3 regions of the Nocardioides terrisoli genome follow, and region 1 is predicted to be linked to each of the others. Evidence: predicted binding sites of a transcription regulator. Region 1 holds the regulator's gene; each other region holds the start of a gene.
The links. The regulator HrcA, encoded in region 1, represses chaperone genes, less so after heat shock. The targets are predictions, from matches to a motif close to TTGGCACTCGNNNNNNNCGAGTGCCAA.
Positions count from the first base shown of each region.

Region 2: the regulator HrcA is predicted to act here: its motif matches at 3,340-3,366, upstream of groL (chaperonin GroEL).
Region 3: the regulator HrcA is predicted to act here: its motif matches at 2,340-2,366, upstream of groES (co-chaperone GroES).

Region 1 covers NZ_CP134227.1:1,265,822-1,273,671, forward strand. Annotated here, with positions in the region: gene Q9R13_RS06015 (Gmad2 immunoglobulin-like domain-containing protein) at 1-224, shown strand, start outside; gene Q9R13_RS06020 (hypothetical protein) at 247-837, opposite strand; gene Q9R13_RS06025 (16S rRNA (uracil(1498)-N(3))-methyltransferase) at 943-1,671, opposite strand; gene dnaJ (molecular chaperone DnaJ) at 1,694-2,863, opposite strand; gene hrcA (heat-inducible transcriptional repressor HrcA) at 2,906-3,928, opposite strand; gene Q9R13_RS06040 (esterase/lipase family protein) at 4,090-5,043, shown strand; gene Q9R13_RS06045 (MBL fold metallo-hydrolase) at 5,062-5,928, shown strand; gene Q9R13_RS06050 (NUDIX hydrolase) at 5,990-6,418, opposite strand; gene Q9R13_RS06055 (PadR family transcriptional regulator) at 6,464-7,150, opposite strand; gene Q9R13_RS06060 (DUF3097 domain-containing protein) at 7,294-7,850, shown strand, end outside.
Region 2 covers NZ_CP134227.1:3,469,371-3,477,220, forward strand. Annotated here, with positions in the region: gene Q9R13_RS16720 (uracil-DNA glycosylase) at 1-110, shown strand, start outside; gene Q9R13_RS16725 (MFS transporter) at 172-1,611, opposite strand; gene Q9R13_RS16730 (TetR/AcrR family transcriptional regulator) at 1,780-2,349, shown strand; gene Q9R13_RS16735 (ATP-grasp domain-containing protein) at 2,451-3,311, shown strand; gene groL (chaperonin GroEL) at 3,439-5,070, shown strand; gene Q9R13_RS16745 (hypothetical protein) at 5,197-5,718, shown strand; gene Q9R13_RS16750 (nucleotidyltransferase family protein) at 5,739-6,287, shown strand; gene Q9R13_RS16755 (AAA family ATPase) at 6,404-7,297, shown strand; gene Q9R13_RS16760 (vWA domain-containing protein) at 7,294-7,850, shown strand, end outside.
Region 3 covers NZ_CP134227.1:2,085,574-2,093,423, reverse strand. Annotated here, with positions in the region: gene Q9R13_RS10005 (MFS transporter) at 1-1,135, opposite strand, end outside; gene Q9R13_RS10000 (class I SAM-dependent methyltransferase) at 1,132-2,301, opposite strand; gene groES (co-chaperone GroES) at 2,453-2,746, shown strand; gene groL (chaperonin GroEL) at 2,852-4,468, shown strand; gene Q9R13_RS09985 (protein-L-isoaspartate O-methyltransferase family protein) at 4,619-5,179, opposite strand; gene guaB (IMP dehydrogenase) at 5,273-6,814, shown strand; gene Q9R13_RS09975 (GNAT family N-acetyltransferase) at 6,811-7,311, shown strand; gene Q9R13_RS09970 (RecQ family ATP-dependent DNA helicase) at 7,335-7,850, opposite strand, start outside.

The DNA of each region.
Region 1 (7,850 bases):
CCGCGGCGTTCGAGGGCAATGTGGTCTGGGAGCTGCGACAGGGCGAGCAGGTGGTCAAGTCCGGCTTCACCACCGCCAACGAGTGCTGCACGCTGTCGCCCTATGCGTTCGAGCTGAAGGCGCCTCCCGGCAACTACACGCTCGTGGTGCACGACACCGACCCGTCGGGCAAGGGGCACCACGTGACGTCGGACAGCAAGGACATCGTGATCCTGCCCCGCTGAGTCGGTCCGGATCGGGTCGCGGTCAGGACGCCGACGCGCCAGCCCGTCCGCTGTCCGCGATCGCGGGGGTCGCGGCCCGGCTGAGCAGGACCTGGCCGATCGCGATGCCGATCGCCGGCCCGACCACGAACGCGAGAATCGCGCCGATCGCGCCGGGCTGGTCGACCATCAGCCACAGGAACGCGAACGCGGCGCCGGTGCTGCCCCAACCAGCGGTGTGCAACACCGGATCGCGGGTGAGCTCCGCCAGCTCGGCGGGGACCTCGCCGTCCAGCGCGGTGCCGGCCACCCGGCCGATCGCGGCCAGCCTGCGTCCCTGGACCACGTTGCCCACCACCGCCAATGCCAGGGTGACGACGATCGCGAGCACGACCCATGCGTCGCCGAAGCCGATCCAGCTCATCCTCGCGACCATCCAGAGGCCGGTGCCGGCGATGAGCAGGGTCGCCACGGGAGCGATCCGCTCGATGGCGGGTCCGGCGTACAGCGCGGCCCGCAGTTGCCCGACCGACGTCGCGCGCGGTGCGCCGTACAGCGCCACCAGCTCTATCGAGATCATCACGAACAGCAACGCCACCCCGAAGAGATGTGCCGTCAACAACGACGTGTCCACGTTGGCTCCTCACCGGTCGTCCGGTCCCGGATCGTGGACGATCGCCCGTTCAGCTGCAGTCCGTCCACGCTACCGCCGCGCAAGGCCCGGCGAGGCGAAACCGACTTACCAGCGCGAGGTCCGCGACAGCAGGGCGGCGGCCGCGGCGACACCGGCCGTCGAGGTGCGCAGCACCGTGGGCCCGATCCGGACCACCGCGGCTCCCGTGAACGCCTCGAGCTCCTCGGGTGCGATGCCGCCCTCGGGCCCGACGACGACTACGACCGAACCGGCCTCGGGCATCGCCAGGGAGCCCAGGGAGGTCTGCGCGTCCTCGTGGAGCACCACGGCCAGGTCGACACTCGCGAGGAGGTCGGTGACCGTGGGGGTCCCGGCAGGATCGGCGACCTCCGGGAACCACCAGCGCCGGGACTGCTTGGCCGCCTCCCTGGCGGTCGAGCGCCATCGCGCCAACGACTTCTGGGCGCGCTCGCCACGCCAGACCGCCACCGAGCGGGCGGCCGACCAGGGCACGATCCGGTCCACGCCGACCTCGGTCAGCACCTCGACGGCGAGCTCTCCGCGGTCGCCCTTCGGGATCGCCTGGACGACGGTGAGCTGCAACGGGTGCCGTTCGGCGTGCGAGACCGACAGGACGGTCGCCTCGAGCACGGTCCGGGCCGCCGTGGTGACCTCGCACACCGCGGCCGTGCCTGCGCCGTCGGTGAGCACGACCTGCTCACCGGGACGGATCCGGCGAACGACCGCCGCGTGCCGGGCCTCGTCACCCTCCAGCCGTGCCGTCGCACCGACCACGGCCACCGCGTCGGGGGCCCAGAAGACCGGGAGCGTCATCGCACGGACGCCGGTCGCGGGCTCACTTGAAGGCGTCCTTGAACCGGTCGAACACCGACCGACGGTTGGGATGCAGCCTGCCCTCGGGCGACTCCTCGTTGCGGAGCTGGGCCAACTCGCGGAGCAGCTCCTGTTGCCGTTCGTCGAGCCTGGCGGGCGTCTCGACATCGATGGTGACGATCACGTCGCCGCGGGCGCCGGTGCGCAGGTGCGGTACGCCGCGGCCACGGACGACCTGCTCGGTGCCGGGCTGGGTGCCTGCCCGGACATCGAGGTCGACCCAGGACTCCACGTCGCTGTCCTCGCTCCGGGACGCCTCATCGAGGAGGTCCGCCTCGAGCAGCGGCAGCCGCAAGGTGGTGCCCAGCGCCGCTGCGGTCATCGGGATGGAGGCGTGGCAACGCAGGTCCTGGCCATCCCGGATGAACACGGGGTGGGGCCGCACGTGGATCTCGACGTACAGGTCGCCTGCGGCGCCTCCTCCCGGGCCGACCTCGCCCTCACCGGCGAGCTGCACGCGGGTGCCGGTGTCGACGCCGGCCGGGATCTTCACGGTGATCGACCGGCGCGATCGGACCCTGCCGTCTCCGGCGCACTCGCGGCACGGCTCCGGGATGATCTCGCCGTACCCCCGGCACGCCGCGCACGGCCTGAGCGTGCGGATCTCGCCGAGGAACGACCGCTGCACGTGCTGCACCTCGCCCTGGCCGTGGCAGGTCTCGCAGGCGACCGGCCGGGAGCCCGGCGCCGCGCCGCTGCCGTGACAGCTCGAACAGAGCACTGCGGTGTCGACCTTGAGCTCCTGGCTGGTACCGAATGCGGCCTCGGCGAGCTCGATCTCCAGTCGCACCAGCGCATCCTGGCCACGCCGGGAGCGCGGCCTGGGCCCTCGGCCGCCGCCCTGCTGGCCGCCGAAGAAGGCGTCCATGATGTCGGTGAAGGAGAACCCCGCGCCCTGTCCCGCGAAGCCACCGCCGCGGCCGAACGGGTCGCCACCGAGGTCGTACATCCGCCGCTTCTCGGGGTCCGACAGCACCTCGTAGGCAGCGGAAACCTCCTTGAACCGCTCCTGTGTCGCAGGATCAGGGTTCACGTCCGGGTGCAGCTGGCGGGCCAGCCGGCGGTAGGCCTTCTTGATGGTGTCGGCGTCGGCGTCACGCTCGACGCCGAGAACAACGTATGGATCGCTCATGTGCTTTCTTGGCGCTCTGGTCGGATGGGTCTGGTCGGGTGGTCAGGATTCGTCGAGGTAGCTCGACACGTAGTGGGCGACGGCACGGACGGCGGACATCGAGCCGGGGTAGTCCATCCGGGTCGGCCCCATCACGCCGAGGGCGCCGGCCCGATCCTCGCCCGGGCCGTAGCCGCTGGCGACCACGGAGGTGCTGGACAGCTCCTGGAAGGGACCCTCGTGGCCGATGCGCACGGTCAACGCGGCGGTCGAGCTGGCCTGACCGAGCAGCTTGAGCAGTACGACGTGCTCCTCGAGGGCCTCGAGGATCGGCTTGACGGTGGTCTCGAACCCATCGCCGAACCGAGCCAGGTTCGAGGTGCCTCCGACGACCACGCGCTCGTCGGAGCGATGGTTTGACATCGCCTCGATCAGCGAGCTCACCACGATCGCGAGTGGAGTGCGCCGAACCTGGTCGACCTGCTCGGGCAGATCCCCGAGCGCGGTGACCGCGGAGCTGATCCGCTCGCCGATCGCCGCCCGGTTGAGCCGGCTGCGCAGGTCCGCGATCGTGGCCTCGTCCAGCTCGTCGGGCAGCTCGACGAGGCGCTGCTCGACCCGGCCGGTCGACAAGATCAGCACCAGAAGCAGCCGGGAGGGCGAGATCGTGACGACCTCGATGTGACGGACCGTCGAGCCCGCCAGCGTGGGGTACTGCACGATCGCGACCTGCTGGGTCAGCTGTGCCAGCAGCCGGACGCTGCGCTGCACCACGTCGTCGAGGTCATGCGCCCCCTCGAGGAAGGACGAGATCGCGCGCCGTTCGGCAGGGCTCATCGGCTTGACGGTCGTCAGCCGGTCGACGAAGAACCGATATCCCTTGTCTGTCGGGATCCGGCCGGCACTGGTATGCGGCTGGGCGATCAGTCCGTCGTCCTCGAGCGCGGCCATGTCGTTGCGCACCGTGGCCGGGGAAACGCCAAGCTGGTGTCGCTCCACCAGCGCCTTCGAGCCCACCGGCTCGTGGGTCGCGACGTAGTCCTCCACGATGGCCCGCAGGATGGCGAGCCGGCGGTCCTCGTGCATCGACACCTCTGGCCCCCTCATCTCGAGTCTGCTGGCACTCATTCGTCCGGAGTGCCAAGCCTACCGCCCGTAACCACGACGTCGTCGTTCTCGTTAGTCCGCAGGCCGGTCGTCGCAGCGCGACGGGCGCGTTTGCGGGACGGACCGGGTGAGAGGTGTCGATGAAGCTCCGGATCTTCGCAGGACTGGCCGCTGCCGTTCTGGTCATGGCGGGAGTGCTGTCCGGCGGTCCCGCCGACGCCGCCGCCGCGCCGTACCCGGTGAGCTACAACTTTCTGCAGAACACGTTCACGACCAATACCGCGGCCAGCGCACCCGGCGAGAACATCTGGTCGTGTCGCCCGACGGCCAGGCACCCCCGCCCCGTGATCCTGGTGCACGGGACCGGCGGCAACGCAGCCACCAACTGGGCCACCTATGCAGCCCTGCTGGCCAACCACGGCTACTGCGTCTTCGCGCTGACCTACGGCGTGTCCCCCACCCTGAGTGCGAGCCCGGTGGCCATCGGCGGGATGGGCAGGATCGAGGACAGCGCCCAGGAGCTCAAGGACTTCGTCGCGAAGGTGCTCCGCCGGACCGGCGCCACCAGGGTCGACCTGGTCGGCCACTCGCAGGGCACCCTGATGCCCGACTACTACGTCAAGTTTCTCGGCGGCGCGCGGTTCGTCGACCACTACGTATCGCTGGCCCCCGTGTGGCACGGCGAGGGCGTGAGCGCGCTCGGCCAGCTGATGTCGGCGGGCGCGGCGTACGGCTTCGACGCGGCCAAGACCGTCCCGGTGTGCGCCGCCTGTCCGGAGATGGTGAACGGGTCCCCATTCATGCAGCAGATGCGCAGCGGGAGGTACGGCGTGGCCGTCCCCGGGGTGAAGTACACCAACATCTACACCCGCTACGACGACGTGGTGATCCCTTACACCAGCGGCATCGAGCCCGGCCACCCGAACATGACGAACATCCTGCTGCAGAGCCGCTGCGCCAACGACTTCTCCGATCACCTCGAGATCGCGTCGAGTCCCAACGCGGCACAGATCGTGCTGAACACCCTCGATCCCGCCCACGCCCAGCCGCTCCGCTGTCGGCTCACCCTGCCCGTGAACGGCTTCGTCCACTGACCGCCTAGTGTCGTCGGGGTGAACGGCGCTCCCTTCGTCGAGATCGGCGACCGCTGCTGGACGGCCCGGTATGACTTCCTCGACGTCAACGTCTCAGTGGTGGCCGGCGACGCCGGGCTGGTGGTCATCGACACCAACGCCTCGGCCCGACTCGGCGCGCAGGTGCTGGCCGACGTCCGCCGCGTCTCCCCGGCCCCGATCCGCAATGCGATCAACACGCATGCGCACTTCGACCACACCTTCGGCAACGGTGCTTTCGCCAGGGCTGGCGCCGAACTGGTCTGCCACGAGGGCGCCGCCGCGGAGCTTCCCGGCCACGCGACCGCGACCCGTGCGCAGGCGGCGACCGATGACTCTCGTCCCGAGCACGCCGACATCGCCGCCACCGAAGTGGTCGTGCCCTCGCGCACGTTCTCCTCGGCACTTGCCATCGACCTCGGCGACCGGCAGGTCGAGCTGGTGCATCCCGGCCGGGGCCACACCGGGGGCGACCTGGTCGTCCGGGTCGCGGACGCAGACGTCCTCCTCGCCGGCGACCTGGTCGAGGAGTCGGCCGCCCGCGAGGCGGTGCCGGGCTTCGGCTCGGACTGCTATCCGCTGGAGTGGCCGGCCACCCTCGATCTGGTGCTGGAGCTGATCGGCCCGGACACCGCCGTCGTACCCGGCCACGGCGCGCCGGTGGGCCGCGACTTCGTCGAGGAGCAGCGTGCCGCGATCGGCGTGGTGGCGGGCACGATCCGCGACCTGGCCGGCCGCGGCGTACCGGTCGACCAGGCGTTGTCCGCAGCCGAGTGGCCCTACCCGGCAGAGCAGCTCACCGATGCGGTACGCCGGGGCTACGCCCAGCTGCCACGATCGGCTCGCCAGCTCCCGCAGGTGCGGTGACCGCCGCGCCAGCGACCGCCTCGGTCGTGGTACGCCTCGGGTCGCACGCCCCGGGATCTGGTCACGCGGACAACACGCGCTGGTACAGAGCTCGAGTCGCTTCGGTGAGGTTCAAGTCCGCGATGCGCTCGGGTGCCACGAAGACGATCTGCCGGCCTTCGTGGCATTCGACCTCGGCGTCGGTCAGGGCCATCCGCGCGGCATAGAGGTCGACCTGATCGATGCCGTGGATCTCGCACGAGCTCTCGAACGACCCGAGGTGCACGAGACTCTCGCATGCCACGCCGGTTTCCTCCGCGAGCTCGCGTCGAGCGGCCTGGGCCGGCAACTCACTGGGCTCGACACCACCACCGACCAGGCTCCACATCTCTGGATTCACCGGTGCCCGATCGTCACGTTCCTGGAGGAGGAGCCAGCCTCGCGGATCGACGATCCCCACCAGGACTGCACGTCCGGCCGGGGGCCGGTCTTGGCTGGCAGGGTCGGACACGGTGGCGAGTGTGTCACGGCCCGCTTCCCCGCATGCGAGCCGATGTCAGTCCTCCGACGGCCCGTCGGCGAGGATGCCGTACAGCTTGCGGCGGGTCTCGGCGAGCACCTCTGCAGCGCGCTGCTGCTGGTCGGGGGTGCCGGTCATCGCCACCTGCCAGACGGCCGTCATCGTCTGGGCGACGACGTGCTTGAGGCTGCCGTGGTCGTCGTCCTCGTCCTGGAACGCGTCCCAGACTGCTCCGATCTCGTCCGCGTGCTCAGCGTGATGCGCGCGACCGGCCTCGGTCAGCCGGAGCACCTTGCGCCCGGGCCCGGTGACGGTCTCCACCAGTCCCTCGTCCTCGAGCTGGGCGATCGTCGGATAGACCGAACCCGGGCTCGGTCGCCAGGCGCCGTCGGTGCGCTCGGCGATCGTCTGGATCACCTGGTAGCCGTTCAGCTCGTCGTCACTGGTGGCGAGGACGTCGAGGATCGCGGATCGGACGTCGCCGCGGCGTACCCGCGAACCACGACCGTGACCGTGACCACCTCGGCCGCCCGGCCCGAACACCGGACCCCAGGCAGGACCGAAGAAGGCGCCACTGCCCCCGAAGCCCTGGCCGGGCCCTGGTCCGAACCCCGGCCCGAATCCAGCTCCACGACCGGCGCCGCGTCCACGGCTGGCGTGTGCCCGGCGCACTGCCTCCATCTGGTGGGCGAGCTCCGGGTTCCACATCTTGTTGGCTCTCATCTCGAGATCTCCTTTCGTCACACGGCGCGGACTCATCACACGCTGCTCTATCTCGATATGTTGACGATATATCGCGATGCGTCCGTCGTCAAGCCCGCGTGCCGATCCCGTCGTGCGGCCCCCGCGCGCCGTACCGTGTGCCGGTGCCCTCCCACGACCGCTACGGCTCCGATGTCCTCGCCAGCGACTGGCGCGCCCCGAAGCGAGGGCGCGCGGTGGAGATCGCCGCGGACGTCGGCCTCGTCGTCGAGCAGGTGACCACCGACTGGTGCGGCGAGATCGTCAAGGTCGAGCGCGACCTCGGCACGGTGACCTTGGAGGACCGGCACCAGCGCCGGCGCACCTTCCCGCTCGGCCCGGGCTTCCTCCTCGAGGGGCGCCCGGTGATCCTGGTCGCACCGCTGACGCAGGTGGCGCCGAAGGCACCCACCCGGACGGCCTCGGGCTCGGTGGCGGTCGCCGGCGTCCAGGCCCGGATCGCTCGGGCCAGCCGGATCTTCGTGGAAGGGCGCCACGACGCCGAGCTCGTCGAGAAGGTCTGGGGTGACGACCTGCGGATCGAGGGCGTCGTGGTCGAGTACCTCGAGGGCGTCGACGACCTCTCCGAGCACCTCCGTGACTTCGGCCCCGGGCCGGACCGCCGGGTCGGCGTCCTGGTGGACCACCTCGTGGCCGGCTCCAAGGAGAGCCGCATCGCCGA
Region 2 (7,850 bases), 2.0 Mb from region 1:
GCTCCCGGCCGTTCAGCCGGGTCAACCAGCTGGTCGTCGACCAGGGCGGCCAGCCGGTCGACTGGGCTCTGCCCGCGATGCGCCCCCAGCCCACCCTCCCCACGCAGTAGTCCCTCACGTCCGAGTGGGCGAGGCGAACGCACCACTCGGACGTGAGGACCGGTCGGCTGCTCAGGCAGCGAGCTCGAGCTCGTCGGGGGCCGGAGCCTCGTCGGCCGTGGACGGCCCGCGGCGCTGCCGGAGCAGGACGCCGGCGAGGCCGAGCGCGACGATCACGAAGGCCGCGGCGGTGAGGAAGGTCCCCGACAGGCCCGGGACGACCTCGCCGGGCACGCTGCCCGATGCGTAGACGGTGACCAGCACCGCCAGGCCGAGCGCGCCACCGACCTGCTGTCCCATCTGCAGCAGCCCCGAGGCCGAGCCGGCCCGATCGGGGTCGACGCCGGTGAGCATCGCCACGGTCAACGGCATGAAGCCCAGGCCCGCGCCGATGCCGGTCAGCACCATCGGTCCGAGCAGCCCGCCGAGATAGGTGCTGCCTGTGTCCACCCCCGCGAGCCACAGGTTCGAGACCGTCACCAGGCTCAGCCCGGTCATCACCAGGGGGCGTACGCCGAGCGCGCCGACCAGCCGCGGGGTGACCCTCGAGGTCGCGAAGATGAGCACCGTCAGCGGCAGGAAGGCGAAGCCCGACTCCAGCGCGCCGTACCCCAGCACGGTGTGCATGAACTGCACCATGAAGTAGAAGAAGGAGAACTGCGCGCCGACGAAGAGCGCCATCACCGTCACCGCGCCCGCGCGCATCGGGTTGCGCAGCAGGCCCAACGACAGCAGCGGAGCGGTGACCCGGAGCTCGGTGGTCACGAACGTGGCGAGCAGCAGGGCGGCCAGCGCAAACGCGCCGAGGGTCCCGGCCGAGGCCCAGCCGTGGTCGGGTGCGTGGATGAATCCGAACACCAGGCTGGCCGAGCCGGCGGTCGCGGTGAGCGCCCCGGTCAGGTCGAACCGTCCGTGCTGGCGGTGCGTCTCGTCGACGAACCTTGGCACCAGGACGAGTACGACGAGGGCGATCGGCACGTTGACGATCAGTGAGAACCGCCATGAGGCGTAGCCGGTCAGCGTGCCGCCCAGGATGAGGCCGAGCGAGCCACCGGCCGAGGAGACCGCGCTGAACAACGCGAGAGCGCGGTTCCGGGCGGACTGGTCGGGAGCAGACGTGGTGATCAGAGCGAGGACGTTGGGCGCGGCCACTGCGGCGCCGACGCCCTGCAGGGCACGCGAGACCACGAGCACGGTCGCGTCCGGGGCGAGGCCACTAACCAGCGAGCCGAGCGCGAACACCGCGACGCCGGCGAGGAAGGTGCGCCGCCGGCCGAACACGTCGCCGAGGCGGCCACCGAGCAGGAGCAGCCCGCCGAAGGCGAGCGTGTAGGCGTTGAGCACCCACGAGAGGGTGGACGGGGTGAAGCCGAGGTCGGCCCGGATCTTCGGGAGCGCCACGTTCACCACGGTCATGTCGAGGATCAGCATCAACTGGACGGCCAGGATCAGGCCGAGGCCGATGCCGGTGCGACGGCTGGGCGCGATCTGCACCGCAGCGGACTGGGACATCGAGACTCCTTGAGGTATGTTTAGCGGAGAGGTTCTCCGGTTGAGGATCAACGATACGGAGACTGTCTCCGTTTAGCAAGGAGTTTTTTCGCGATGCCTGACACGGCGCCGATCCACGCGGCGAGGCCCCCCGCCGCAGACGCCGCTGACGGGGCCGACGATCGGGCTGTGAAGCCGCTGCGTGCCGATGCCCAGCGCAACCGGGACAAGCTGATCGAGACCGCCCGGGAGGCGTTTCGTGAGCGCGGCTCGGCCGCGTCCCTCGACGACATCGCCAAGCGGGCCGGCGTCGGTCCGGGCACGCTCTACCGTCACTTCCCCACCCGCGACGACCTGATCGACGCGGTGATGCGCGACTGGGCCGACCGGGTCGAGGCCGACGCCCAGACGGTGATCGACGCCGGTCGGCCTCCGCGCGAGACACTGACCACGTGGTTCACCCGGTTCCTCGACAACGTCGGGATCTACCACGGCGCGGCCACGAAGGTGATGTCCGCGATGGACGACCCGGCCTCGCCGATCTACCGCAAGTGTCAGGTGCTTGCCGAGGCCAACCGCCGCGTGCTCGAGTCGGATGCGGTGCGTTCGGGCGTCCGCGAGGGCGTCGACCCTCGTCAGGTGATGCGCCTGGTCAGCGGGATCTCCGTCGCGGTCGACCAGGCCGGGCTCGCGCCGGAGCAGGCCGAGCCGATGCTGCGGATCGTCCTCGACGGAGTGCTCCGGCCCGACGCGGACTGAGCGCCGGGCTGCGCCGGGATCCATCGCTCGGCGGCTGAGCTGACCCGCTCCCGCCAGCACCCGAATGCCGCGGCGCATCGCGGCCGGATAGCGTCGCCCGGGTGAGTGCACCCGTCCTGCTGGCCACCTCGTCCGCGATGCCCGAGGGAGAGGAGTGGACCGGCACCTCGCATCTGCCCGAGGCGTTCGCCGCCCGCGGCATCGACGCGCGGTGGGTGGTCTGGGACGACCCGGCGGTGGACTGGTCGGCCGGGCTGGTCGCGGTGCGTTCGACCTGGGACTACGAGAACCGGCTGGCGGAGTTCCTCGCCTGGGCGCGGTCGGTCCCGCGGTTGCTCAACGGCGCCGACGTGTTCGCCTGGAACACCGACAAGGCCTACCTGACCCAGCTGGTCGACGCAGGTGTGCCCGTCGTACCCACGATCACGGTCGAGGAGGAGCAGGCGCTGGTGCCGGCGATCGCCGGCGTCGGCCGCTCGGTGGTGAAGCCGCGGGTCGGTGCGGGCGGTCGCGGCGTGGTGGTCGTCGACGTCGAGCCCGGCGGAGTGCCCGACCTGGACGGCGCCGAGCACGGTGCCGGCCCGTGGATCGTGCAACCGCTGGTCGAGTCGGTGCGGACCGAGGGGGAGACCTCGGTGTTCGTGCTGGCCGGTGAGCCGGTCTCGCAGGCGCAGAAGCAGCCCGCCGCCGGCGAGATCCGCGTGCACGAGCGGTACGGCGGCCGCACCATCGCCGTACCGCTGACCGAGGAGGCCACGGGTCTGGCCCGGATCGCGGTGGCCGCGGCCGAGTCGCACGTCGGGCACCGGCTCGACTACGCCCGGGTGGACGCGATGCGACTGGCCGACGGCACCCTGGTGGTCAGTGAGCTGGAGCTGACCGAGCCCGGGCTCTACCTCGAGGTGCTCCCGGGGAACGCAGCCGCCTTCGCCGCCCTGGTCGCGGACCGGCTGGCAGGCTGAGCCCGCGGCAGAAAAACCCGGGGGACCGTTTGCACTCGCTTGGGTCGAGTGCTAAACATGGCGTTGGCACTCTCGTCGGGAGAGTGACAGTTCATTCAATCGTCACGATGAGGAATCGCTGAGTCTGATGCCCAAGCTGATTGCTTTCAACGAGGAGGCCCGGCGCGGTCTCGAGCGTGGCATGAACACGCTGGCCGACGCCGTCAAGGTCACCCTGGGCCCCAAGGGCCGCAACGTCGTACTCGAGAAGAAGTGGGGCGCTCCCACGATCACCAACGATGGCGTGTCCATCGCCAAGGAGATCGAGCTCGAGGACCCCTACGAGAAGATCGGTGCCGAGCTCGTCAAGGAGGTCGCCAAGAAGACCGACGACGTCGCCGGTGACGGCACCACCACCGCGACCGTGCTCGCCCAGGCGATGGTTCGCGAGGGCCTGCGCAACGTCGCGGCCGGCGCGAACCCGATGGCGCTCAAGCGCGGCATCGAGGCCGCTGTCGAGGCCGTCTCCGAGCAGCTGCTCGGCATGGCCAAGGACATCGAGACCAAGGAGCAGATCGCCGCGACCGCGTCGATCTCGGCCGCGGACACCACGGTCGGCGAGAAGATCGCCGAGGCGATGGACAAGGTCGGCAAGGAAGGTGTCATCACCGTCGAGGAGTCCAACACCTTCGGGCTGGACCTCGAGCTGACCGAGGGCATGCGCTTCGACAAGGGCTACATCTCGCAGTACTTCATGACCGACCCGGAGCGCATGGAGGCCGTCCTCGACGACCCCTACGTGCTGATCGCGAACCAGAAGGTCTCCACGGTCAAGGACCTGCTCCCGCTGCTGGAGAAGGTCATGCAGGCCGGCAAGCCGCTGCTGATCATCGCCGAGGATGTCGACGGCGAGGCGCTGTCGACCCTGGTGGTCAACAAGATCCGCGGCACGTTCAAGTCGGTCGCCGTCAAGGCGCCGGGCTTCGGTGACCGTCGCAAGGCGATGATGCAGGACATCGCGATCCTGACCGGCGGCCAGGTGATCTCCGAGGACGTGGGCCTCAAGCTGGAGAACACCGGCATCGAGCTGCTCGGCCAGGCCCGCAAGGTCGTCATCACCAAGGACGAGACCACCATCGTCGAGGGTGCCGGCGACCAGGACCAGATCGCGGGTCGGGTCAACCAGATCCGTGCCGAGATCGAGAAGTCGGACTCCGACTACGACCGTGAGAAGCTGCAGGAGCGGCTGGCCAAGCTCGCCGGCGGCGTCGCGGTGATCAAGGTCGGCGCGGCCACCGAGGTCGAGCTCAAGGAGCGCAAGCACCGCATCGAGGACGCCGTCCGCAACGCCAAGGCGGCCGTCGAGGAGGGCATCGTCGCCGGCGGCGGCGTCGCCCTGGTGCAGGCGGCCGACAAGGCCTTCGAGAAGCTGGACCTGTCCGGCGACGAGGCCACCGGCGCGAACATCGTCCGCGTGGCGACCGAGGCGCCGCTCAAGCAGATCGCGATCAACGCCGGTCTCGAGGGTGGCGTCGTGGCGGAGAAGGTGCGCAACCTTCCGGCCGGCCAGGGTCTCAACGCGGCCAACGGCGAGTACGTCGACATGATCGCCGAGGGCATCATCGACCCGGCCAAGGTGACTCGCTCGGCACTGCAGAACGCCGCGTCGATCGCCGCGCTGTTCCTCACCACCGAGGCCGTCGTGGCCGACAAGCCGGAGAAGGCTCCGGCCATGCCCGGCGGTGGCGACATGGGCGGCATGGGCGGGATGGACTTCTGATCCCGCGCGCCTGATCTTGTGCAGGCGCCTTGAAGCAATGTTCAGGCGAAAGGGCCTCGGGTTCTCCCGGGGCCCTTTCGCTGTGCTGGCAGCGCGGTCCTTGGTCACCGTTGTAATGTTGATTACATGATTACAACTGAGGCTCAAGAGCGGGTCCGCGGCTGGTTCAACGGTCGACTGCCCGAGGACTGGAAGCAGACCGCTCCAGCCATCACGATCGACCGCGACGAGATCACCGTCCTGCTCACGCTTCCCGACGTGGAGATCGGTGCAGGGGCGAGCGCGGCCGGGGCCGCCGAGACCCGAGCCGGCCGCGCGAAGGCCTTCCGTGAGGACACCCGTGAGCAGCGGATCGCGATCGCCCGCGAGGCCGAGCACCGCTTCGAGCGCAAGGTCTCGTGGGGAGTCGTCATCGGCGACCGCTCCGAGCTGTTCACCCACCTGGCGAGCCCGGTGATGACCCGGCTCCGGCAGCCGCAGCGACAGGTGCTGGACACGCTCGTCGACTCCGGCGTCGCGCGCTCGCGCGCTGATGCCCTGGCCTGGTGCGTCCGGCTGGTCGCCCAGCACCAGGACGCATGGTTGGCCGAGCTCCGCGCGGCGATGGACCAGGTCGACCAGGTCCGCACCAAGGGACCGGTCGCCTGACCGCTGCTTAGGGTGAGGGCATGACGATCCACGGGCTGCTGCTCGCCGCCGGCGCGGGCCGGCGGATGGGCCGGCCCAAGGCACTGGTCGACGACTGGCTGGTGCGCAGCGTCGAGGTCCTGCGTGCCGGCGGCTGTGACCGGGTGACGGTGGTCCTCGGGGCCGAGGCCGAGTTGGCCCGCGAGATCGTGCCGGACCTTGCTGGCGTCGTGGTCGCCGACGACTGGGCGGAAGGTATGGGGGCCTCGCTGCGGGCGGGACTGGCGAGGATGTCGGAGTCCGCAGATGCCGATGCCGTCCTCGTGTCGCTCGTCGACCTTCCGGACGTCGATGCGGATGTCGTCCGCCGGGTGCTCGCCGCCGCGGTCGGGCCGGCCTCACTGTCGCGAGCGACGTACGCCGGCCGCCCCGGCCACCCGGTGCTGATCGGTCGTGACCACTGGGCCGGCGTACGAGCCGCCGCGGTCGGTGACCGGGGCGCCCGCGACTACCTGCGCGGCCACCCGCACGACCTGGTCGAGTGCGGTGACCTCGCGACCGGTCGGGACGTGGACCGCCCGATCGCCTGACCGTTGCCCGGAGAGGGGCGAACCGTCCGGCCCGGGGGCGAGCCCGACCAGATGAGGACTCCCCTGTGGGTCGACCCAACCTGGCGCCAACGTGGCGCCGAGTAGCCTCCATGGACATGGACACCGAGTCGCTCGACGCACTGGGCGAACGGCTGCGATCGACCGGCTACGTCTGCGACGACGCACTGGCCACCGTGGTGCACCTCGCCCTGGCGATGCAGCGTCCGCTGCTCCTCGAGGGCGAGCCCGGCACCGGCAAGACCAGCCTCGCCGAGTCGATCGCCGAAGCGCTCGACCTGCCGCTGGTGCGGCTGCAGTGCTACGAGGGCATCGATGCCAGCCAGGCCCTCTACGACTGGGACTTCCCCCGCCAGATCCTGCACCTTCGCGCGTTGGAGGCCGTCCACGAGTCGGGCTCGAACAGCGGCTCGGCCACCGTCGAGGAGGCCGAGAAGAGCCTGTACGACGAGCGCTTCCTGCTGGCCCGACCGGTGCTGGCGGCCCTGCAGCGCAGCCCCGCGGTGCTGCTGGTCGACGAGGTCGACCGGGCCGACGACGAGTTCGAGGCGTTCCTGCTCGAGGTGCTGTCCACCTACCAGGTGACCATCCCCGAGCTCGGCACCATCCGGGCTGCGGTGCCGCCGGTCGTCGTGCTCACCTCGAACCGCACCCGCGAGCTGCACGACGCGCTCAAGCGACGCTGCCTCTATCACTGGATCGAGCACCCGGGCCTGGAGCGGGAGGTCGAGATCGTCCGCTCCCGGGCCCCGGAGGTCGCCGAGCGGCTAGCCCGCCAGGTGGTCACCGCCGTGCAGCGGCTGCGCGAGGGCGAGCAGCTGCTCAAGCCGCCCGGAGTCGCCGAGACCCTCGACTGGGCGCGCGCCCTGCACACGCTCGGCGCCAGCGAGCTGGACCTGGCGACCGCCGCCCGCACCCTCGGCGCGCTGGTGAAGTACCGCGAGGACACCGACCGCGTGCAGCAGGCGCTCGACCGGATGCTCGCGACATGAGCGTCCACGCTCCCGAGGAGGTGCTGCTCGGCTTCACCCGCGCGCTGCGCGCCGCCGGCGTCCCCGTCACCCAGGACCGGGCGCAGGGCTTCCTCGAGGCCACCTCTCTGCTCGGCGCGGACGACCCGCTGGGCACCTACCGGGCCGGCGCGGCCACGCTCTGCGGCTCGCCGGAGGACCTGGCCCGCTACGACCAGGTCTTCGAGGCCTGGTTCCGCGCCCGCGACGGGCTGCCGCGCACCGTGGTCTCCGAGCCGGCGCCGGTGGTCTCGAGCTTCCCCGCCGAGGAGGGCGGGGACGGTGAGTCCGGCGAGGACGCCGGCGTGGTCCGGGCCGCCGCCAGCGCCACCGAGCGGCTCCGGCACCGTGACATCGCGGCGCTGAGTGCCGCGGAGAAGCACCGCTTGGCCGCCATGTTCGCCACCCTGCGGGTGCGGGTCCCCGCCCGCCGTACGGCGCGGCACGAGCGCTGGCACCGCGGCTCCGTGGACGGCCACGGCACCCTGCGCGAGAGCCTGCGCCGGATGGGGGAGCCGGCCGACATCGTGCGGCG
Region 3 (7,850 bases), 820 kb from region 1:
CTCCCAGGCGGCGAGGCTGTCCGGGCCACTGCGGGCCACTGCGGGCGACCAGCGCGAGAGCCACCGCCCCGAGACCGAAGGTCAGCGCAGCGCCGACCACGAGCGGTCGACCGACCCGGGTGACCACCCGACCGGCGAGCGGCGCCGCGACGGCGTTGCCGAGGGCGTAGGCGGTCACCCCGAGCGCGGAGTGGATCGCGCTGAACCCGAGCCCGTACTGGTAGTACAGCGCCATCACCAGGGGCAGCCCTGCCATGGCGGGGAAGTAGGCCAGCGCCAGCACCACGCCCGCGGTGTACGACGGCTGCCGGAACAACCGGAGGTCGACCAGCGGATCGGCCCGGTCGCGGGTCAGCCGACGCTCGCGGCGCCAGAACAGACCGAGCAGCACGACGGCGGGCACGCCCAGCCAGGCGAGCCGGGCGTCGTGCAAGGAGTCGTACTCGACCGCGGCGAAGAGCACGCAGAACGTGGCCGTACCGAGCACCAGCGAGCCGAGCACGTCGAGCCGGTGCTTGCCTCGCGCCGGGTCCTCGGGGAGCAGCCGCCGGCTCAGCGCGAGGATCGTCAGCCCGATCGGCACGTTGATGAAGAACACCAGGCGCCAGCCGAGATGTGGGCCACCGAGCTCGATCAGACCGCCGCCGACGATCGGCCCCAGCGCGGTGCCGACGCCCACCGTGGTGCCGAGCACGCCGAAGGCCCGACCGCGCTCGGAGCCGCGGAACAGCTGCTGGACCAGGCCGGACACCTGCGGGTTGATCAGCCCACCGAAGAGCCCCTGCAGTACCCGCGCGACGATCAGCAGGGTGCTCGTCGGTGTCAGCCCGGCGCATGCGCTGGTGAGCAGGAACCCGGCGACGCCCACCCGGAACATCCGGCGCCGGCCGTGGTCGTCGCCGAGCCGTCCGGCCAGCACCGGCACCAGGCCGAAGGCGAGGGTGTAGCCACTGATCACCCACTGCAGCTGGGACGGTCCGGCGCCGGTCGCTCGTCCGATCGACGGCAGCGCGACGTTGGTGACGCTGACGTCGAGGAGGGTCATGAACAGCGCCGAGCAGCACAGCAACAGCGCCACCCAGCGCCCCGGCATCGGTGCGAAGCCGACCTCGGAGCCGGAGGCGGGCTCGCTCACCTCGCCGCGCCGAAGGGCCGCACCAGCCAGCAGACGCCTCGGCCCTCGGCGCGGGTCAGCACGATCGTGGCCTCCTCGTCGCCGCTCAGGTCCAGCCGTCGGCGCAGCTCGTCGGGCACGACGGAGACCCCACGCTTCTTGATGGTCAGCCTGCCGATGTGGCGCTCCCGCAGCGCCGTACGCAGTTGCTTCTCGCGGTGGGGCAGCTCCTCAAGGACTTCGTAGGAGCGGGCCAGTGGCGTCACGAACGCGTGGTCCGCGGTCACGTAGGCGATCTTCGGGTCGATGAGGCCGCCGTTCACCCCGGCTGCGACAGCACCGACGAGCCCCGCTCGGATGACTGCCCCGTCGGGCTCGTAGAGGCAGCGTCCCACCGGCCGGACCTCGTTGGTGGTGGGGTCGGAGTCGGTCACGGTGACCAGGCCACCATCGCCGATCACCGTGGCCCGGCGGGCATCGGTGGCCAACCGGCCGGACCAGAGTGCGGCCTCCTTGACCTCGCCGTGGTCGCTGACCCACTCGGCCTCGACACCGGCGGGGACGAGCGCGTGGGGGATGCCGGGAGCGACCTTGACGCAGGCGTCCCGGGCGAACAGCTGCTCGACGAACGACCACGGCGGGGTCCACTCGTCGACGCGGAAGCTCCGGCCGCGGGCCGAGCGTCGCGCCGGATCGGCGTACGCGACCTCGAACGGTGCTGTGTCGACCAGGGTGGCATCGGCGACCTCGACCGCGCCGCCGAGCCCCAGCGCGGCGAGGTTCGCGCGGGCCACGGCAACTCTCACCGGGTCCAGGTCGACGCCTGCGACGGTCAGCCCGGCTCGGGCCAGCGCGACGAGATCGCCGCCGATCCCGCAGCCGAGGTCGACCGCGGTCGCCACCGAGGCGGCCTGCAGCCGTGCTGCCCGGTGCTCGGCGACACGCAGCCGGGTGGCCTGCTCGAGCCCGTCGGTGGTGAAGAACATCTGAGCGGCGAGTGGGCCGAACTTCGACGCGGCCCGGCGGCGCAGCTCCACCTGGGTGAGCGCGGCGGCGACCCGGTCGCCATCGTGCTCTCGGCGCAGGGTCGCCCCCACCGTCAGGGCGTCGCCCTCGGCCCGCCCGGCTGCGTCGAGCAGCGCCCGTCCCTCGTCGGTGAGCAGCCACTCGAAGGTCGCGACGTCCACCGGGTCATCTTGTCAGTGGGGGCGGAACCCGGGGTGCTCTGGCACTCGTTTGCGTTGAGTGCTAGTTTTCTCATTGGCACTCTCCCCGTGAGTTTGCCAGCGAACTTCGCAAATCCCAACGACATCACTGGAAAGTGGAGGTTGATCAAGCGTGTCGGTCAACATCAAGCCCCTCGAGGACCGGATCGTGGTCAAGCCGCTCGACGCGGAGCAGACCACCGCGTCCGGCCTGGTGATCCCGGACACGGCCAAGGAGAAGCCCCAGGAGGGCGAGGTCCTGGCGATCGGCCCCGGCCGCATCGACGACAACGGCAACCGTGTCCCGCTCGACGTCAATGTCGGCGACAAGGTCATCTACAGCAAGTACGGCGGCACCGAGGTCAAGTACGCCGGTGACGAGTTCCTGATCCTCTCGGCCCGCGACGTCCTCGCTGTCGTTTCCTGATCCACCCCGAATCGCCCGGGACGTCCTGCGACCTGGTCTCCCTGACGACCGCGCCGCAGGACGTTTCCCGGGCGATCGCCGTTTTCCCCGAAGGAGTTTGAAGCAATGCCGAAGATCCTGGAGTTCGACGAGAGCGCCCGCCGCGCGCTCGAGCGGGGCGTCGACGCCCTGGCCAACGCGGTCAAGGTGACGCTCGGCCCCAAGGGCCGCTACGTCGTGCTGGACAAGAAGTGGGGCGCCCCGACCATCACCAACGACGGCGTGACCGTCGCGCGCGAGATCGAGCTGGACGACCCGTTCGAGAACCTCGGTGCCCAGCTCACCAAGGAGGTCGCCACCAAGACGAACGACGTCGCCGGTGACGGCACCACCACCGCGACCGTGCTCGCCCAGGCCATGGTGCACGAGGGCCTGCGGGCCGTCGCTGCCGGCGTCAACCCGATGGGCCTCAAGCGCGGCATGGATGCGGCTTGCGCCGCCGTCGTCGCCGCCTTGGGTGACGCGTCGCGCGACGTGGACTCCGTCGAGGACATGGCCGCGGTGGCCACCGTCTCCAGCCGTGACGAGACCATCGGCTCACTGCTCGCGCAGGCCTTCGACAAGGTCGGCAAGGACGGTGTGATCACCGTCGAGGAGTCCAACACGATGGGCACCGAGCTCGACTTCACCGAGGGGATGCAGTTCGACAAGGGCTACCTGTCGCCGTACTTCGTCACCGACCCCGAGTCGATGGAGGCGGTGCTCGACGACCCCTACATCCTGCTGCACCAGGGCAAGATCTCCGCGGTGGCCGACCTGCTGCCGTTGCTGGAGAAGGTCATCCAGTCGGGCAAGCCGCTGTTCATCCTCGCCGAGGACGTCGAGGGCGAGGCGCTCTCGACGCTGGTGGTCAACAAGATCCGCGGCACCTTCAACGCCGTCGCGGTGAAGTCGCCGGCCTTCGGTGACCGCCGCAAGGCGATGATGCAGGACATCGCGATCCTGACCGGTGGCCAGGTCGTCGCGCCCGAGGTGGGCCTCAAGCTCGACCAGGTCGGTCTCGACGTGCTCGGCACCGCCCGCCGCGTCGTGGTCACCAAGGACAACACCACGATCATCGAGGGTGGCGGCGACACCGCCGAGGTCGCCGGCCGGGTCAACCAGATCAAGGCCGAGGTGGAGAAGTCCGACTCCGACTGGGACCGCGAGAAGCTGCAGGAGCGGCTGGCCAAGCTGGCCGGCGGAGTCTGCGTGGTCAAGGTCGGCGCCGCCACCGAGGTGGAGCTGAAGGAGAAGAAGCACCGCATCGAGGACGCCGTCTCCGCGACCCGCGCCGCCATCGAGGAGGGCATCGTCCCCGGCGGTGGCTCCGCGCTGATCCACGCCGTCTCGGTCCTCTCCGACGACCTAGGCCTCACCGGAGACGAGTCGATCGGTGTGCGGGTGGTCCGCAAGGCAGCCGACGAGCCGCTGCGCTGGATCGCCGAGAACGGTGGTGACAACGGCTACGTGATCACCGCCAAGGTGCGCGAGGCCGGGCCCGGCACGGGCTACAACGCCGCCACCGGCGAGTACGGCGACCTGGTCGCCCAGGGCGTCCTCGACCCGGTCAAGGTCACCAAGGCCGCGCTGACCAACGCCGTCTCGATCGCCGGCATGCTGCTCACCACGGAGACCCTGGTGGTCGACAAGCCCGAGGACGAGGAGCCCGACGCCGGCCACGGCCACGGCCACGGTCACTGACGCTCCTGGACTTTTCCCAGGTTAGGAACCCAAGGTCCCTGTTCACACATGAGAGTTGGTGTGTGAACAGGGACCTTCCTGTGTCCAGCCGTGACCGATGGGTTCTGAACCTGGGAAAAGTCCGGCGACCCGGCGGTTCGGGCTCCAGGGTCAGCCCACCAGGGGCACGAATCGATAGCCGCCGTGCTGGCTGAGCTCGTCGCGCCCGTCGTGGCGGCGTACCAGCGTCATGGTCGAGCGCACCGGAAGCACCATCCGGCCGGGTTCCGCCAGCTGGTCGAGGAGTACGCCGGGAACCGCGGGGGCATCGGCGGAGACCAGGATCCGGTCGTACGGCGCCTCCGCGGGCAGCCCGAGCACACCCTCAGCGGCCTCGACCACCGTGGCGTGGGGGTACCCGGCAGCGCGGACGTTCGACGCACCCCACTGCGCCAGCGCGGGCACTCGCTCCACGCCGACGACCCTTCCGCCGGGACCGGTCAGCTCCGCGAGGAGCGCCGTGGTCCAGCCCGAGCCGGCACCCACGTCGAGCACCCGCATGCCGATCCCGACCTCCAGCAGCCGGAGCATCGCCGCGACCGTGCGTGGCTGGGAGTTGGTCTGCCCGTGACCGATCAGGACCGGGCCGTCGAAGTCGGCTCGGTCGCGGTCTGCGGGCGGCAGGAACCCCGAGCGCGGGACGGCGGCGAACGCCGTGTCCACGGCATCCATGGCTCCAGTCAAGCACGCAGGGCGCTCGGTGCGGAGACGACGCGGGCACGATCCCGTCCGCGGCCTCGACCCGGCGGCTGATTAGACTGGAGCATGACCTCCGGCGCGCCCCTTGACCCCGACGTCCACGCCCCCGAAGTCCCCGCGAAGTTCGCCTCGCTCGGCCTGACCTACGACGACGTGCTGCTGCTTCCTGGCGAGTCCGATCTGGCGCCGAGCGACATCGACACCACCACCCGGCTCACTCGGGAGATCGAGATCAGGGTGCCGTTGATCAGCGCCGCGATGGACACGGTGACCGAGTCGCGGATGGCGATAGCGATGGCCCGCCAGGGCGGCCTGGGCGTGCTGCACCGCAACCTGTCGATCGAGGACCAGGCCTACCAGGTCGACCTGGTCAAGCGGACCCAGACCGGACTGATCCCGAACCCGGTCACGATCGGGCCCGACGCCACCCTCGAGGAGCTCGATCACCTGGCGGGGGAGTACCGGATCTCCGGCTTCCCGGTGGTCGACCCGGACAACCGGCTGATCGGGATCATCACCAACCGCGACCTGCGATTCACCCCGGTCGCGGAGTGGGCCACCACCAAGGTCGACGAGGTGATGACGCCGATGCCGCTGATCACCGCACCCGTGGGCATCTCGCACGAGGACGCGACCGTGCTGCTGCGCCAGCACAAGCGTGAACGCCTGCCGATCATCGACGGCGATGGCCGCCTCGCTGGGCTCATCACCGTCAAGGACTTCGTGAAGTCCGAGCAGTTCCCGCTGGCCAGCAAGGACGAGAACGGCCGCCTGATGGTGGGCGCCGCGATCGGCTACTTCGGTGACGCCTGGCAGCGGGCCACCACCCTGATCGACGCCGGCGTCGACGTCCTGGTCGCAGACACCGCTCACGGCCACGTCCGGATGCTGCTCGACATGGTGCAGCGCCTCAAGACCGACCCGGCGACCCGGCACGTCCAGGTGATCGGCGGCAACGTGGCGACCCGCGCCGGCGCCCAGGCCTTCATCGACGTGGGGGCCGACGCGATCAAGGTCGGCGTCGGGCCCGGTTCGATCTGCACCACCCGGGTGGTCACGGGGGTGGGTGCACCGCAGGTGACCGCGGTCTACGAGGCATCGCTGGCGGCCAGGCCGGCCGGGGTGCCGGTGATCGCCGACGGCGGGCTGAAGTACTCCGGCGAGATCGCCAAGGCGATCGTCGCCGGGGCCGATTCGGTGATGATCGGCTCGCTGCTGGCCGGCTGCGAGGAGAGCCCCGGCGAGCTGGTCTTCGTCAACGGCAAGCAGTACAAGTCCTACCGCGGGATGGGCTCGCTCGGCGCGATGTCGAGCCGCGGCAAGAAGTCGTACTCCAAGGACCGCTACTTCCAGGCGGAGGTCACCAGCGACGACAAGATCGTCCCGGAGGGCATCGAGGGCCAGGTCGCCTACCGCGGGCCCCTCGCCGCGGTCGCACACCAGCTCATCGGCGGGCTCAACCAGTCGATGTTCTATGTCGGGGCACGCACCGTGCCCGAGTTGCAGGACAAGGGCCGCTTCGTGCGGATCACCTCGGCCTCACTGGCCGAGTCGCACCCGCACGACGTGCAGATGACGGTCGAGGCGCCGAACTACTCGGCCAGATGACGCCGGCGCCGGTGCGGGTGCGGGTCTACTGCGAGCACGACTGGCCGGCCGTGGGCGCGTTGCTGCGTGCCGTCCTGACCGAGGGCGAGACCTACACCGGTGACCCGGCGATGCCGGACGCCGCGCTGCGGGCGTACTGGCTCTCCGATCGGCACACGGTGGTCGCCGAGGCGGACGACGTCTTCCTCGGCACCGCGCACATGGGTCCGAACCGGCCGTTCAACGGCGCCCACGTCGGCACCGCGTCGTTCCTGGTCACCTCCTCGGCCCGCGGTCGCGGGGTCGGCCGCACCCTCGGTGAGTACGCCGTGGACTGGCACCGCACGGAGGGCTTCCGCGCCATCCAGTTCAACGCGGTCGTGGAGACGAACGCCGCCGCCGTACGCCTGTGGCGGTCGCTCGGTTTCACGATCGTCGGCACGGTGCCCGGCGCGTTCCGTCGGCCCACGGGCGAGTACGTCGGCCTGCACGTGATGCATCTCGACCTGACCGACTGAAGGCAGTCAGCGGCTCTGCGACCTCACGCCTGCCGGTGCACCAGCAGCGGCAGCACCGCGGTGGCGCCGGCCTCGCGGAGCTTGGCCGCCGCGACGGTGACCGGCCACTGGCTCCAACTCCGGTCGACCACCAGCAGCACCACCCGGTCGGCGACGTCGGCCGGATCGGCCACGGACAGCGCCGTCCGCCAGTACGCCGCCTCGCGATCGCTGGGGACGTCGCGATCGGGCGGGGAGCCGCCGGCGATGGCGAGCCTGCCCCGGTCGAGGTGGCCGACCTCGGCGAGGTGACCGGCCACCCGGTCGGCGAGCGCGTCGCCGCCGGCGGTGAGGGCGACCGTCACCTCCGGCCGGGCCGACCACTCCCCGCGCCACCGGCGGAGCACGCCGACGCAGGCGGACGTGATCTCCTCGATCGCCGCCTCCTCACCCCGACGGGCGGCGGCCAGGGTGTCGGCCCACTCGGGCGCGTCGGCATGGACCAACACGCGTCCGGACTCGGCCAGCAGGTTCGCTGGGATGCGCCCGCGGGTGCCGAA